One region of the Nocardioides sp. NPDC127514 genome, then DNA from elsewhere that is predicted to be linked to it. Evidence: riboswitches for the same ligand, from Rfam matches in the RefSeq annotation. Region 1 holds a riboswitch; the other holds the start of a gene.
The links. A riboswitch is a leader RNA that binds a small molecule or an ion and turns the genes downstream of it on or off. The one in region 1 is predicted to bind cobalamin.
Positions count from the first base shown of each region.

Region 1 (3,394 bases):
CCGGGCGGCCTTGAGGGTGATCAGCTCGGGATCGCCCGGACCGATCCCGACGACGGTGAACCGCCCGCGTACGTCCGTGCTCATTCCTGCTCCTGGGCGAGTGCGTTGAGGGCGGAGGAGGTCATCGCGGAGCCGCCGCGGCGGCCCCGGACGGTGACGTAGGGGATGTCGATCCCGTGGTCGTCGGCGAACGAGGCGAGCGCCTCCTTCGACTCGGCCGCGCCGATGAAGCCGACCGGGCAGCCGACGATCGCGGCCGGCCGCGGACCGCCGTCGAGGATCATCTCGAGCAGGTGGAAGAGCGCCGTCGGGGCGTTGCCGATGGCGACCACCGCGCCCTCGAGGTACGGCTCCCACAGGGACAGCGCCGCGGCGGTGCGGGTCGTTCCCCACTCGCGCGCAAGCGCCGGGACCCGGTCGTCACCGAGCATGCAGAGCACCTCGTTGTCGCGCGGAAGCCGGCTGCGGGTGACCCCGGTGGCGACCATCGTCGCGTCGCACAGGATCGGCGCTCCTGCCTCCAGCGCACCCCGCGCGGCCTTCACGAGTCCGGGGTGGATGACCAGGTCGGAGGCGAGGTCGACCTGCCCGCTGCCGTGGATCATCCGCACCGCGAGCCGCTCGGCGTCGGCCGGCACCGCAGAGAGGTCGGCCTCGCGCCGGATGGTCGCGAAGGAGTCGACGTAGATCGCCGGCCCCTGGTCGATGTAGTCGTAGCGCCGGGGCGGCCGCACCTGCGGCGTAGGCACGAGTACGCCACGCCACGGCGTCACCACGACCGCCGGCACCCGCTCCGCCAGCGCCGAGACCGCGGCCCGGTCCAGGGCGCCGTCCGGGGCGGCGACGTGATCGCCACCGGGCACCGGCCCGTAGCCGAGCTCCTCGGTCGCGGCCGGGACCCGGTCGTCGGCCGCGACCGGCTCGACCATCGGTGCGTCGAGCTCGGAGACGTGCCAGGGCGCCGACGGCCCCTCGCCGCGTACGTCCAGGAAACGTGAGGCGAGCGCGACCAGCCGGGAAGCGGCCTCGGCGAGCGGCACGACCGGCCCCCAGGAGCCGCCGACGCGCAACTGTCCCTCCGTGGCAGACAGCGCCACCACGCCCAGGTCGCACTCCCGCGAGACCAGGTCGCCGCGGCCGTCGTCGAGCACGAAGAGGAACCGGCCCGGCAGCGCGGCCAGCCGCGGCGAGGCGCACAGCAGCCGGTCCAGGGACGCGGCGACGCCGCGCAGGTCGGCCCGGCCACCGGCGAGACCGGTCTGCGGGGAGACCATCACGTTGCGTACGAGCTCGTGGGTCTGCGCCGGCACCAGTCCGGTCGCCTTCAGCGCGGTGAGCACCTCGCCCGGCAGCCCGCCGTCGACGCTCGGCAGGCCGCGCACCTGCAGGTTGGCGCGACCGGTGAGGTAGATCCGCCCGTCGCCATAGGTCTCCGCCACGGAGATCAGCGAGAGCAGCGCGGCGGACGAGACGGACCCGCCGATCAGGCGCAGCCGCACCAGCAGGCCGTCCTCGGCCGCCCACGGACGACCGACTCCGGGGCACCGGTCGGTTCGGACTCGCGACATCAGGACACCTGCTCTGCGTCATGTGCCCTTGCGCGGGGCACGTGGTGACCTGGCGGCGGGCGCCGCCAGAGCCAGCAGGTCTTCGGACTCGGAATCGATCGGAACGGAGCGCCTTCCCGGAGCCAGGCTCCAGTGGCTGCTCTCCCCGGAAGGAGGGCGTGCCCCGCCCGTCATCCTCACCGCTGCGCGTCAGTCCCGGACTTTCACCGGGTTCCCTGACCCCATCAGGCATGGAGTACGACTGGCAGGGCGAGACTACCGACTTGGGGACACGGCGCCGAATTGCTCGCCGCCCGGCCGGGGTTTGTGCCAATGTTCGGCTACTCGAAATCTTCCGAGGCCACCCCCATAGATGGAGTCTCCCGTGACAGGCTCGGCTCACCGGCAGTTGTTCGTTCTGGCGCCCATCCCGGCGCTCGCGCTCGGCCTGACGGCCTGCGCCACGACCTCGGAGTCGAAGGTCTCGATCGGTCTGGTCGTACCGACCTCGGGCGTCCACAAGTCGATCGGCACCGACATGAGCCGGGGCTTCGACCTCTACCTCGACCAGCACGGCGGGGAGCTCGGCGGCCGGCTGGTCGACGTGATCGAGGCCGACGAGGGCGACCGCGCCGAGACCGGCGTCGCCGCGGTGACCAGGCTGATCCAGGACGACGAGGTCCAGGCGGTCGTCGGCCTGGCGAGCTCGGAGACGGCGCTCGCGGCCAAGGACGTCGCGAACAACAGCGAGACGCCGCTGATCGTGACCGGCGCCGGCGCCGACGAGTTCGCCGATGGCTCCGACTACCTGTGGCGTACGTCCTCGACCAACTCGGACCTGGGCGGTGCGCTCGGGACGGCGGTCGCCAAGGAGACCGACGGGGGCACGGCGTACGTCATCGGGTCCGACGACGCGGCCGGTCACGAGTTCTCCGACAGCTTCATGATCGCCCTGGAGGCGTCCGGCAGCAGCGTGGCCGGTCAGAGCTACACGCCGGCGGGCGTGACCGAGGAGTGGTCGGGGCTCTTCGACAAGGCGAAGAACTCGGGCGCGGACGCGATCTTCGCCGCCTATGCCGGCAAGGAGGCGGAGGCGTTCGTGCAGCAGTACCGCGAGTCCGGGCTGGCCAAGAGCACCCGGCTCTACGGCCCGGGCTACCTCACCGAGGGCGACGTGCTGTCCGCGCTGGGCAGCGCCGCGTCAGGGGTACGGACCGCGCTCCACTACAGCGACACGATGGACTCGCTGATGAACGACGCCTTCGTGAAGGACTACCGCGAGGCGTACGACGCCACCCCGACGGTCTACTCGGTGCAGGCCTACGACGCCGCGGCCGCGCTCGACAAGGCGCTCGATCTCTCCGACGACGTCAACCGCAACGAGATCGCCGACTCCCTCGGCTCGGTCGGCACCATCGTCAGCCCGCGCGGGAACTGGACCTTCGACCCCAACCACAACCCCGACCAGCCCTACTTCCTGCGGGTGGTCAAGGGCACCGCGGACGGTCCCCGCAACATGGTGGTGCAGGAGATCGCCTCAGCGGGCAGCTGAGTCCGACTTCAGCTCGGCCCGGGTGGCGGCCAGCTCCTCGCGTACGGCGGTGAGGTCCTCCCGCAACGAGGTGAGGATGGCCATCATCTCGGCGTCGGACTCCTCCTCGTGCTCGGCGAGCGTCTCGACGCTCTCCATGCCGGAGACGACCACGGCGAGGAAGAGGTTGAGGACGGCGAAGGTCATCACCAGGATGAAGACGACGAAGAAGATCCAGGCGGAGGGGTCCTCGGCCATCACCTCGCGGGCGATGTCGGGCCAGGCCTCCCCGGTCATGGTCTGGAACAGCGTGAAT
Region 1 covers NZ_JBEORF010000005.1:198,525-201,918, reverse strand. The annotation lists gene cobJ (precorrin-3B C(17)-methyltransferase) at 1-84, opposite strand, end outside; gene ABTX24_RS05965 (precorrin-8X methylmutase) at 81-689, opposite strand; partial or broken gene ABTX24_RS05960 (ferredoxin-like domain-containing protein) at 1,380-1,568, opposite strand; cobalamin riboswitch at 1,625-1,828, opposite strand; gene ABTX24_RS05955 (ABC transporter substrate-binding protein) at 1,933-3,099, shown strand; gene ABTX24_RS05950 (ion transporter) at 3,085-3,394, opposite strand, start outside.

Region 2 (3,394 bases), on a different contig from region 1:
TCGCCGATGTTGCGGTTGTATTCGTTGCCGGTGACCTGGAAGAAGTCGTGGAACTGGGTGCCGTTGATGCCGCTGTAGAACCACTCGGCGATCGGGTTGGCCTCGACGTTGAACAGCGGCTCCATCCGCATGTTCTCCAGGGTCATGTCGATGCGGGACCTCACGAAGGTCTCCAGGTCGGCCTGGTCGATGCCGGTGATCGGACCGTGGTCGAAGAGCATCTCCACGATCCGGGCCTCGTGGGCGTAGAGGTGCTCGGCGACGCCACGGACCCTCGCGAAGAGGTCGTCGCGCTCGGCCTCGAACTTGTCGGCCGGGACGGTGGCGGCGTACTCGTCCAGAGTGGTGTTGAACAGCCAGGCGCCGCCGGTGGCGTGCAGGTTCTCGTCGCGGGCGGAGAAGTTGATGCCGCTGATCACGTTCTGCAGCAGGTTCTTCCCACCGGACTGGAAGTGCTTGAGGAAGGCGAAGTTGGAGTAGAGGACGCAGTTCTCCATCAGCGTGAAGACGCTCAGCGCGTAGAGGAGGTCCTCGTCGGCGATCGCGTCCCACACGAACTGGATCCGCTCGGCCAGCACCGGGTCGTTCTTGTAGGAGTCGTAGAACTCCTCGGTGTCGATCATCAGCACCTTGTTGAGCTTCGCGTAGAACGGCGCGTGCATGTTCAGCTCGGCGAAGGAGAAGGCATTGGCCATCATCTGGACCTCCGGACGCGGGAACGCGTGGAAGATCCGGTCGCCCCACACCTCGCCGCCGAGGATCAGCTCGTAGATGGTGAACAGCTTCAGCGTGGTCTTCACCGCCGCCTGCTCGGCGTCGGTCATGTTGACCAGGAAGTCCTGCTTGTCGTTCTCGACCGGGATCTCCTCGGCCGTCCAGAAGATGCTCCGCTGCTTCTTGGCCAGGTCCTCGGCCATCGGATAGTCGAAGACGTACGCCGACTTCTCGGTGCGGATCGGTAGACCCTCGGTGTCGATCAAGCCCCATGCCCCCTTGCTCACGCGGGCCCCGCGGCCCGCTGGATGTCTCGTGCATCCGTGCCGGGGCAGGGAGGACGGCGGCAGCGCGCCGGGCGGACCCGGTCACGTGGTGCTCGCTCGATCCCCTGACCTTCCCTCGAGGTCGCGGACCCCACCATGAGGTGGGCACTGGCAGGTCTTCGGACTCGTGGGCGTGGTCGTGCTGGTCCTAGTGGCCGTCGCTTCCCAGGGGCATGGCTTGCTCCCAGTGCTTCGTGACGGCGGTCGTTCCCACTCACCGCTGCGGGGCAGTCCCGGACTCGCACCGGGTTCCCTCTTGCCTCTCCCGCCCCGTCGCCGAGGTGGGAGAACCAGCTGCGAGGACCACTATATGCGGGAATTACATCAATGCAACTTCCTAGATCTTGTGCTTCGCCGTGTCGTCGGAAACATCCTCGGCACCGGTTCTACGACCCGTGCTAGCCTCTGCGCCGAGTCGAACGCATCCTGATGGATGCCAGGGAACTCCGGTGTGAATCCGGGACTGGCGCGCAGCGGTGAGGGCGACGGCGACGCTAGGCAGCCACTGGGGAACGGGTCCCTGGGAAGGCAGCGTCGCCGGTTGAACCCGAGTCCGAAAACCTGTCGGCTCAGACGTTCGTCACGGCCCTCGCGACCAGGGTCCAGAGGACCTGAGAGGCCGAACTGCGTGCAGACGCCGTGCCGCGAGACCCCCACCCTGATCCCGAGCCCCGCCGGTGCCGGGAGGCGGCGGCTTCCGTTCGTGCCGCTGGTCGTCGGGCTGCTGCTCGCCGCCGCGTTCAGCGCCGTGGCGTCCTTGGCCTTCGGCTCCGAGCGGATCCCTCTCGGCGAGGTCGTCGCGGCCGTCGTCGACCGGCTCCAGGGCGACGCACCGGGGAAGTGGGACGTGATCGTGTGGGAGCTGCGCGTCCCCCGGGCGCTGATGGCGCTCGCCGTCGGCGCGGGTCTGGCCGTGGCCGGTGCCGGCATGCAGACCCTGGTCCGCAACCCGCTCGCCGACCCGTTCCTGCTCGGGATCAGCTCCGGCGCCTCGGTGGGCGCGACGGCCGCGATCACCACGGGCGCGCTGGCCGGTCTCGGCACGTACGCCGTCTCCGGCGGCGCCCTGCTCGGAGCCGTCGGCTCGGCGCTGCTGGTCTGGCTGGTGGCCACCGCCCAAGGTGGGCTGACTCCGATCCGGCTGGTGCTCTCCGGGGTCGTGCTCTCCTCGGGGCTCTCCGCCATCGCCTCGTTCCTGGTCTTCATGAGCGACGATCCGCGCGCGGCGGACTCGGTGATGTTCTGGATGCTCGGCAGCGTCGGCGGTGCCAGCTGGGAGAAGCTGTGGCTGCCCGCGGCACTCAGCCTCGTCCTCGGTCTCGCGATGCTGGCGCTGCACCGCTGGCTGGACGCCCTCGCCGCCGGGCCCGAGACGGCTGCCGCGCTCGGCGTGAACGTCGCGGCGCTGCGTACGACTCTCTTCGTCGCTCTGGCGGTGCTCGTCGGGATCCTGGTTGCGGTCAGTGGTGGGATCGGGTTCGTCGGTCTGATCGTGCCGCACGCGGCCCGGCTGCTCGTGGGCGCGCGGCACCGGGTGGTGCTCCCGGTCGCGGCCCTGGCAGGTGGGGTGTTCCTGCTGTGGGTCGACGTGCTCGCCCGGCTGGTGGCACGCCCGCAGGAGATCCCGCTGGGGGTGGTCACCGGCGTCGTCGGCGCGCCCCTGTTTCTGCTGCTGCTCGGTCGCGGTCAGTACCGCTTCGGAGGCGACCGATGAGCGGGTCCGCGGCCGTGCTCCGGCTGCGCGGGGTCTCCGCGCGGCTGGGCCAGCGCGAGGTGCTGCGCGACGTCGACCTGGAGGTGCCGGTGGGCACCCGCCTCGGCATCGTCGGCGTCAACGGCGTGGGGAAGTCGACGCTGCTGCGGATCCTGGCCGGGGTGCTGCGTCCCAGCGCCGGCCAGGCCTGTCTCGCCGATGAGTCCGGACGGCTCCAGGAGACCGCCCGGATCGGCTCGCGCGAACGCGCCCGCCGGCTGGCGTACGTCCCCCAGGAGGAGGTCGCCTCCGCCGAGCTGCTCGTCGGGGAGATGGTCGCGCTGGGCCGGGTGCCCCGCACCCGGCCCTGGTCGCGAGGCGGGCGGCAGGAGCGGGAGATCGTCCGGGCGGCCCTCGACGCCGTCGGCCTCGCCGACCGCATCGACGACCCGTGCGACCGGCTCTCCGGCGGCGAGCGGCGCCGGGCGGTCATGGCCAGGGGCCTCGCCCAGGAGAGCCCGGTGATGCTCCTGGACGAGCCCACCAACCATCTCGACGTCGCCTGGCAGCTGCGGCTGCTGCACAGCGTCGCCGAGCGGGCCGAGACCCTCGTCGCGACCATCCACGACCTCGACCTGGCGCTCCGCTCCTTCGACCGGCT
Region 2 covers NZ_JBEORF010000057.1:4,455-7,848, forward strand. The annotation lists gene ABTX24_RS29485 (ribonucleotide-diphosphate reductase subunit beta) at 1-1,001, opposite strand, end outside; cobalamin riboswitch at 1,134-1,351, opposite strand; cobalamin riboswitch at 1,440-1,623, shown strand; gene ABTX24_RS29490 (FecCD family ABC transporter permease) at 1,744-2,754, shown strand; gene ABTX24_RS29495 (ABC transporter ATP-binding protein) at 2,751-3,394, shown strand, end outside.
Region 2: it holds a riboswitch for cobalamin, as region 1 does, so the genes downstream of both, ABTX24_RS29490 (FecCD family ABC transporter permease) here and ABTX24_RS05960 (ferredoxin-like domain-containing protein) in region 1, are expected to answer to the same signal.